One region of the Streptomyces sp. NPDC054783 genome, then DNA from elsewhere that is predicted to be linked to it. Evidence: riboswitches for the same ligand, from Rfam matches in the RefSeq annotation. Region 1 holds a riboswitch; the other holds the start of a gene.
What was found. Region 1 has a riboswitch for cyclic di-AMP ahead of ACWGJ5_RS31595 (transglycosylase SLT domain-containing protein). Riboswitches for the same ligand answer to the same signal wherever they lie in the genome.
Positions count from the first base shown of each region.

Region 2: another riboswitch for cyclic di-AMP. It lies ahead of ACWGJ5_RS19535 (transglycosylase family protein); the one in region 1 lies ahead of ACWGJ5_RS31595 (transglycosylase SLT domain-containing protein).

Region 1 covers NZ_JBSHAY010000022.1:137,392-141,582, reverse strand. Annotated here, with positions in the region: gene ACWGJ5_RS31605 (LolA family protein) at 1-384, opposite strand, end outside; gene ACWGJ5_RS31600 (polyprenyl synthetase family protein) at 696-1,706, opposite strand; cyclic di-AMP (ydaO/yuaA leader) riboswitch at 2,273-2,455, shown strand; gene ACWGJ5_RS31595 (transglycosylase SLT domain-containing protein) at 2,460-2,951, shown strand; gene ACWGJ5_RS31590 (HAD family hydrolase) at 3,132-3,944, opposite strand; gene ACWGJ5_RS31585 (FAD-dependent oxidoreductase) at 4,072-4,191, opposite strand, start outside.
Region 2 covers NZ_JBSHAY010000010.1:100,781-104,971, forward strand. Annotated here, with positions in the region: gene eno (phosphopyruvate hydratase) at 36-1,322, opposite strand; gene ACWGJ5_RS19535 (transglycosylase family protein) at 1,665-2,372, opposite strand; cyclic di-AMP (ydaO/yuaA leader) riboswitch at 2,377-2,549, opposite strand; gene ACWGJ5_RS19540 (transglycosylase family protein) at 2,732-3,817, opposite strand; gene ACWGJ5_RS19545 (DUF899 family protein) at 4,108-4,191, shown strand, end outside.

The DNA of each region.
Region 1 (4,191 bases):
GGAGACCAGCGAGGTGAGCTGGGACTGCGGGTCCGCGGAGGAGCCGTCGCCGGAGCCCTTGCCGGCGGCGGAGGACAGGTTGTTCGCCAGGCCGCCGAGGTCGGGCAGGCCGAGGTCGGTGTCGATCCGCACGGTGCCGGACATGTGCTGCACGTCCGACTTGGCGATCTTCTCGATGAGCTGCTGCGCCGTGATCCTGGGCAGGTCGGGGTCGCCGGAGGCGGCGAGCGCCGGGACCAGACCGATCGTGGCCGCCGCGACCCCCACCACCGCGACCGGGACCGCGTAACGGGCAGCCTTGCGCCGTGCGGCGGGCCGCTCCTCGTCCCGCGCGGCGTCCACTCGCGCGGCATCCACTGCGTCGTCGGATTCGTACGGTGCCATGTGTGCCTTACCTCCGTCGTCGGCGGCGGCTGTTCTCACGCTGGTCCACCAGAGCCGCCATTCTCACCCGAATCGGTGAGGAGTGGTGATTTCCGTGGCTTCCATCTCACCAAATCAGCCATGAGGAAGCGTCAGACCTCGGAGCCAACTCCGCGTACGCCTGCGGTATGACACGCAGGGGCCGCGACTCCACCAACCCGTAGGGGTCTCACCGGAACGGAGGGCCCCATACGAGGTCGCCGAAGGCGTGCCGTGGCGTACAGCCGAAACCCGGTGAGCCGCACAGCCGGAGGCGGGGCCTCGTGGCCGGGTCAGCCGGCGCGGTGCACCACCGCGTCGCACAGTTCCATCAGCGCGGCCTTGGCGTCGCACTCCCGCAGCGGCACCAGCGCGGCGCGGGCCTCCTCCGCGTACCGGACGGTGTCCCGGCGGGCCTGCTCCAACGCGGGGTGGGCGCGCAGCGCGGCCAGCGCCTCGGCGTGCCGGGCGTCGTCACTGAGGTCGGAGTCGAGCAGCTCGCACAGCGCGATGTCCTCGGGCAGTCCGAGGCGGGCGGCGCGCTCGCGCAGCCGGAGCACGGGCAGGGTCGGGATGCCCTCGCGCAGGTCGGTGCCCGGGGTCTTGCCGGACTCGCGGGAGTCGGAGGCGATGTCCAGGACGTCGTCGGCGAGCTGGAAGGCCACCCCGAGCCGCTCGCCGTACTGGGTGAGCACGTCCACGACCGTCTCGTCGGCACCGGACATCATCGCGCCGAACCGGCAGGAGACCGCCACCAGCGAGCCCGTCTTGCCGCCGAGCACGTCCAGGTAGTGCTCGACCGGGTCGCGGCCGTCGGAGGGGCCGGCGGTCTCGAGGATCTGGCCGGTGACCAGCCGCTCGAAGGCGAGGGCCTGCACCCGGACCGCCTCGGGGCCGAGGTCGGCGAGGATCTGGGAGGCGCGGGCGAAGAGGAAGTCGCCGGTGAGGACCGCGACGGAGTTGCCCCATCGGGTGTTGGCGCTGTCCACGCCGCGCCGCACGGCCGCCTCGTCCATGACGTCGTCGTGGTACAGCGTGGCCAGGTGGGTCAGCTCCACGACCACTGCCGAGGGCACGATGCCCGGCGCGTAGGGGTCACCGAACTGGGCCGCGAGCATCACGAGCAGCGGCCGGAACCGCTTCCCGCCGGCCCGTACGAGGTGCTGCGCGGCCTCCGTGATGAACGGGACCTCGCTCTTGGTGGCCTCGAGCAAGCCTTCCTCGACAGCCGCCAATCCGGCCTGGACATCGGCTTCCAGAGCCTGGTCCCGCACGCTCAGCCCGAACGGCCCGACGACGGTCACGAGGGGTCTCCTGTCTGCTGGTGTCTGCTGGCGATTACACGGTTTGTCGATAGGTCGTTGCCATCACTCAAGTCAGCGTATCCGGTCCCGTTTCGATCACCGATAGCGCCCACCGGTCCAGCCTGGGCGGTATCGGATCACGACCGGTATGTTTTTGATCAAGTGATAAGAGCGGACATTTTCGACTTAACAGGAATCCATGCGGTTTGTCGCGAGCCGACGGGGCGAGCGGAGTAATGCCTACGCCCCGGACAACGACAGGCGCCGCGTCACGGGTTCCACTGCCACCCGCCCGACGCACACCGAATCCCCCATGTCGGATTTGGAATACTTTGTTATTTCGTGAGTTGGGTCACGCACGACCTCCGGCGCCACGGAACCGCCAGACCACCTCCCACCTTGCCCCGTCCGCGAGTTGAGGGTTGGCAAACGCAAAGGATCAAGTATCCCAAACGGCACACACCAAGGTCAAATAGGGCGTTGTGTGACTCAGGCACTTGTTCCCGACATGTGCTCTCGCATACGTTCCGGGCCGTCGGGCGGACGCCGAATCCTGCCGCCGCCCGCGTAACCCATCGACGAACTCATTCGTACGGCAGGAGCGGGGGACCCAGGTAAGTCCGCCGGACCGGACGGCACACGCCGCGCCGCGACGGCTAGGGGTGAAGCCATGCCTTCTCACGAAGGCACGGCCGGGCACCTCCCCGCCCGAACCCGACAGCTCACCTCGCAGGCGCCGGAGAGGACTTCCCCATGCCCACTGCCGCTCAGCACCGCCGCACCCGCACCACCCGCCTCGCCCGCGCCCTCGCCGTCGCCGGCACCGGTGCCGCCGTCCTCGCCGTGTCGCTCGTCGGCGCCACCAGCGCCTCCGCGGCCACCGGCACGACCACCAAGGCGGCCTCCACCACCCTCGCCGGGTACCCGAACAACCTCGACGGCTGGATCCGCGAGTCCCTTGCGATCATGGCCCAGAAGGGCATCCCGGGCACCTACAACGGCATTTACCGCAACATCATGCGGGAGTCCTCCGGCAACCCCAAGGCCATCAACCTCTGGGACTCCAACGCCGCCGCGGGCATCCCCTCCAAGGGCCTGCTCCAGGTGATCGACCCGACCTTCAACACGTACCACGTGGCCGGCACCTCCTTCGACCCCTACGACCCGGTCGCCAACATCACCGCGGCCTGCAACTACGCCGCCGCCCGGTACGGGTCGATCGACAACGTGTTCAGCGCGTACTGACAGTCCCGCTGACCGGCACGGCATCGGCCGTCCGGCGCGTGCCCACACCTGACGGAGGGGCACCCGCCGGGCGGCCGTCGCTCATTCCGGGGACGGCCGTACGCCTGGGAGGACCCCGCCCGGGGACGGTCGTGTACAAGGAGGGCCGGTACCGGGGACGGTCCTGTACTGATGTTCCGGTCAGTCGGTCGGGAACAGTCTTTCGAGGACGACGGCGACACCGTCGTCCTCGTTCGACAGGGTGATCTCATCGGCCGCCGTCTTGAGTTCGGGATGCGCGTTGGCCATGGCGGCCCCGTGTCCGGCCCAGTCGAACATCGGGATGTCGTTGGGCATGTCGCCGAACGCCAGCGCCTCCTCCGCCGCGATCCCGAGCCGCTCGGCGGCCAGCGCGAGACCGGTCGCCTTGGTCACCCCGGACGGCTGGAGCTCCACGGTCCCCGGCCCGGACATGGTGACCGTGGCCAGCGAGCCCACCACCGCGCGCGCGGTGGCTGCCAACTCGTCGTCGGACAGGCTGGCGTGGCGAAGCAGCACCTTGCTGATCGGCGCGCACCACAGGTCGTCGCGCCGGCCGACCCGGACCGCGGGCAGGGTCGGGTGCGGCATCCGGTACCCGGGCTCGATGAGCGTGAGCCCGTCGACCCCGTCCTGGTCGACGGCCGCGTACACCTGCCCCACCTCGGCCTCGATCTTGCCGAGCGCGGTCTCGGCCAGCTCCCGGTCCAGCCGGACCGACCACAGCAGGCGGCCGGTCCCGGCGTCGTAGACCTGTGCGCCCTGCCCGCACACCGCGAGTCCTGTGCAGCCGAGGTTTGCCAGTAGCGGCCGTACCCGCGGGGCCGGGCGGCCCGTCACCACCAGGTGCCGGGCACCGGCCCGCGCCACCCGCGCGAGCGCGGCGAGCGACCGGTCGGAGACCGTGTCGTCGCCGCGCAGCAGCGTTCCGTCCAGGTCGGTGGCGATCAGTGCGTACACGGGGGTGGCTGCCATGATCAGAGAATACGGATACCGGGCCCCGCCGACTCACCTTGTCGCCCTGCGCACTTACGTACCAGTCCACCCCAAGTAGTGCCTCCCGGCTCCTCGTTGATGAGGCGGATCGGCCCAGTCGGCGGCTTCAGCCATGGGCCGACGCCAGGTGTTTCGTCAGCCGCGGTGAGGCGAACTCCGTGCCGCAGACGAAGCGCATCACCGGGCCGTACGACGACGCCGCCGGCAGACCGGTGAAGTACAGGCC
Region 2 (4,191 bases), on a different contig from region 1:
TACGTATGACTGGCTAAGACTTAGCCCGGGTCGGCTCAGCCCTTGAAGCGGGGGAACGCGCTGCGGCCGGCGTACACCGCGGCGTCGTCGAGGATCTCCTCGATGCGCAGCAGCTGGTTGTACTTGGCGACGCGCTCGGAGCGGGCCGGGGCGCCGGTCTTGATCTGGCCGCAGTTGGTGGCGACGGCGAGGTCGGCGATGGTGACGTCCTCGGTCTCGCCGGAGCGGTGGGACATCATGCACTTGTAGCCGTTGCGCTGGGCCAGCTCGACGGCGTCCAGGGTCTCGGTCAGCGAGCCGATCTGGTTCACCTTCACGAGCAGGGCGTTGGCGGTGCCCTCCTCGATGCCGCGGGCGAGGCGCTCGGGGTTGGTGACGAACAGGTCGTCGCCGACCAGCTGGACCTTGTCGCCGATACGGTCGGTGATGACCTTCCAGCCGGCCCAGTCGTCCTCGAACAGCGGGTCCTCGATGGAGACGAGCGGGTAGGCCGCGACGAGCTCCTCGTAGTACTCCGTCATCTCGGCGGCGGAGCGCTCCTTGCCCTCGAAGAGGTACTTGCCGTCCTTGTAGAACTCGGAGGCGGCCACGTCGAGCGCGAGGGCGATCTGCTGGCCGGGGGCGTAGCCGGCCTCCTTGACGGCCTCGATGATGAGGTCGAGGGCCTCGCGGTTGGAGCCGAGGTTCGGGGCGAAGCCGCCCTCGTCGCCGAGGCCGGTGGACAGGCCCTTGCTCTTCAGGACCTTCTTCAGCGTGTGGTAGACCTCGGCGCCCCAGCGCAGGGCCTCGGAGAAGGACTCCGCGCCGATCGGGGCGATCATGAACTCCTGGATGTCCACGTTGGAGTCCGCGTGCGAGCCGCCGTTGAGGATGTTCATCATCGGCACCGGCAGCAGGTGCGCGTTGGGGCCGCCCAGGTAGCGGAAGAGGGGGAGGTCGGACGCCTCGGAGGCGGCGTGGGCGACGGCGAGGGAGACGCCGAGGATGGCGTTGGCGCCGAGGGAGCCCTTGTTGTCGGTGGCGTCCAGGTCGAACATGGCCTGGTCGATCAGGCGCTGCTCGGTGGCGTCGTAGCCGACCAGCTCCGGGCCGATCTGCTCGATGACGGCGAGGACGGCCTTCTCGACGCCCTTGCCCTGGTAACGGTTGGGGTCACCGTCGCGCAGCTCGATGGCCTCGAAGGCGCCCGTCGAGGCGCCGGACGGGACGGCGGCACGACCCGTGCTGCCGTCGTCGAGGCCGACCTCGACCTCGACCGTGGGGTTGCCTCGGGAGTCCAGGATTTCCCGGGCTACGACGACGTCGATGGACGGCACGAGCATCTCCTTCTTGGGATGTGACGCTGGAAGTGCGGGGCGTGTGCCTGACGGCCGCGCCTTGCGACTAGAGCCTAACCGTCCCCGGGCCGTCAGCCACCGACCGACCGTCCCGTGGACGGGGAGGACACGCAGACGGTACCCATTGTTCACCGACGGAACAAAGGGGCCTCCGGATGAGGCCGAGGTGAAGAGTGGGGAAAGTGGGCAGAAAAAACCCCGCCCCGGCGCGTACGGGGGAACACGCGCCGGGGCGGGGAGCCCATGGGGACGGGGGTGGCCCTCACGAGGCCTTCAGTGTGCGGGCCGGGGATGTGAGGGCACTGTGGGTCCGCTCGGGGCCAGGCGTCACTTCAGGTGCAGCTGCTGGCCCGGGTAGATGAGGTTGGCGTCCTGGACGATGTCCTTGTTCAGCTCGAACAGCTTCTGCCAGCCGCCCTTCACGCCGTGCTTCTCGGCGATGGCGCTGAGGCTGTCGCCCTTGACGACCTTGTACTCGCCGTCGCCCTTCTTGACCTTCGTCCCGGTCGGGGTGGTGACGGTCTTGCTCGCCGACGGGGCCGTGCGCGTGGCGGAGCGGGTGGCGGCCTGCTGGTCGGTGGAGCGGGTGGTGGTGCTCTTGGTGGTGGCGCTCTTGGTGGTGGCGCTCTTGGTGGTCGCCGCCGGGGCCGAGCCGCCGTACGGGGTGCCCGACAGGCCCGTGCCGCAGACCGGCCAGGCGCCCTTGCCCTGGCCCGCGAGGACCTTCTCTGCGACGGCTATCTGCTGCGCCTTGGTGGCGAGGTCGGCACGCGCGGCGTAGGCGGTACCGCCGTACGCGGCCCAGGTGGAGTTGGTGAACTGCAGACCGCCGTAGAAGCCGTTGCCGGTGTTGATCGACCAGTTGCCGCCCGACTCGCACTGGGCGACCGCGTCCCACTCGGAGGCGGTGGCGGCGGAGGCGTTGCCGGCCGCCATCAGCGGGGCGGCGACGGCGGCGCCGGTGACACCGGCGAGCGTGATGGCGCGGACGGCCTTGGACGGGCGACGGTGCTTGCCCTTGCCGGAAAACAGCATGGATCGATCCCCTCACCGACGCCTGCGAGGTGAGCTGTCGGGTTCGGGCCGGTTGAGTTGCCCGGCCGCGCACTCGCTCTTGCGAGGCGCGGCTTCACCCCAAGCCGGTCCAGCGTCAACCGCTGGGCCCGGCGCTTACCTTGGGTCCCCCGCTCCTGCCTACGGCGCTTGACGCGACGACTGTTCCCGGGCAACCGCTGGCAGGATTCGGCGTTGCGGCTGCCGGGGCTCGTGGTGACGAGCGGTCCTGACCGTAGACATGCGATCGACGGAATTTCAAAGACGATCAGGGCTTCTGAGACTCATCCCACACTTTCACCAAACCGGACATCAGTCGCGAAGTGGGGCGCCAACTGCCGCTAGTCGTCGCCCTTTTCGGCAGGGACTTTCAGGGTCTGACCGGCGGCGATGTGGTCCGGGTCGGCACCGATGACCTTCTCGTTGCCGACATAGAGGGCATGCCACCCGCCGTCGACGCCAAGCGAGTCGGCGATGGAGGCGAGGGAGTCGCCCTCACGGACCGTGTAGCTACCCGGTTCGCGGCTGGCGTGACGGCCCGAAGGTGTGGCGTTCTGACCGTTTGTCACGTTTTCGTCCGCGCTTTCGCCGCGGTGGCGTCCGCCGTTGCCGAGCGCGCCGGTGTCGACCAGGCTCCAAGAACCGGCACTCTGCTGGTAATTGTCCGAGTTGTCGGTACCTGGTGTCGCCGCGGGAGAGCTGTCGGATCCCTGCGGGTTTCCGCCGTCGTGCGAGCCTGACTTGTCTGCCTTGTCGGACTTGGGGGCGCTGGTTCCGGCGGAGCCGTCGGCCGCACCGGGAGTACCGGTGGTGTCCTTGCTCCGACTCGGGGTCGGCGTGGCGCTCGAGTTTGAGGCGGAGCCGGAGGAGTCCGAACCCGGGGCGGAGTGGCTGCCGGAGTCCGAACCCGAGCCCGAATCGGAGCCGGAGCCCGGTGAGGACGAATCAGGCAGACCGGACGAGTCGGAGCCCTGGGCCGAGCCGGACGCGCCGTTCGACCCGTCACTGCCGCCGGAGCCGCCGACGCCGGTGTCGACGTCGACCGAGGCGGAGTCGGAGGTCAGCCCGGAGAGCAGGGCACAGGTGGCCCACGGCTTGGTGCCCTGGTCGGCGAGGACCTTCTCGGCGACGGCTATCTGCTGGGAGCGGCTGGCCTGGTCGGCGGTCTCGGCGTACTGCGTGCCGCCGTACTTGGCCCAGTCGCCCTGCGAGATCTGCAGACCGCCGTAGTAGCCGTTTCCGGTGTCCGCACTCCAGGAACCGCCGCTCTCGCATTCGGCGACCTTGTCCCACGTGGTGCCGTCGGCCGCGTTCGCACTGGCGGCGCCGAGCAGCGGGATGGCAATCGCTGAGCCGGTCACGCCGGCCGCGACGAGGAGGGCCGGAGCCTGACGGGGGCGACGGTGACGACCGTTCCCGGAGAGCATGCGGAAGCCTTTCGTGCGACAGCAGAACCGGCGCGGCGGCCGAAGCCTGGCCGCCACACTGATGGGTGAACGTAGCGGCAGACGATCACTTGTCACAAGTTCATGCCGCGCAGATCACGTGAAGATCACAGAGTTGAAAGTTTGTCATCTCGACCTGCGCGGCGGCCGATTGTCCCCTGCCGTCCCCTTTGTCACCCGTCGGGAACGGCGACGCCTCACGCCCGGCGCGCGATCGGGCCGGAACCATGGACTCGACCCGATCCGGGGGGCTTCCCACCCAGGAGGACACGATGCTGCGGCACACCCGGTTGCCCGGAGAGTCCGCGGACTACCTCGCCGCCCGCGAGGAGCTGTGCAGCGCCGAGATCGAACTC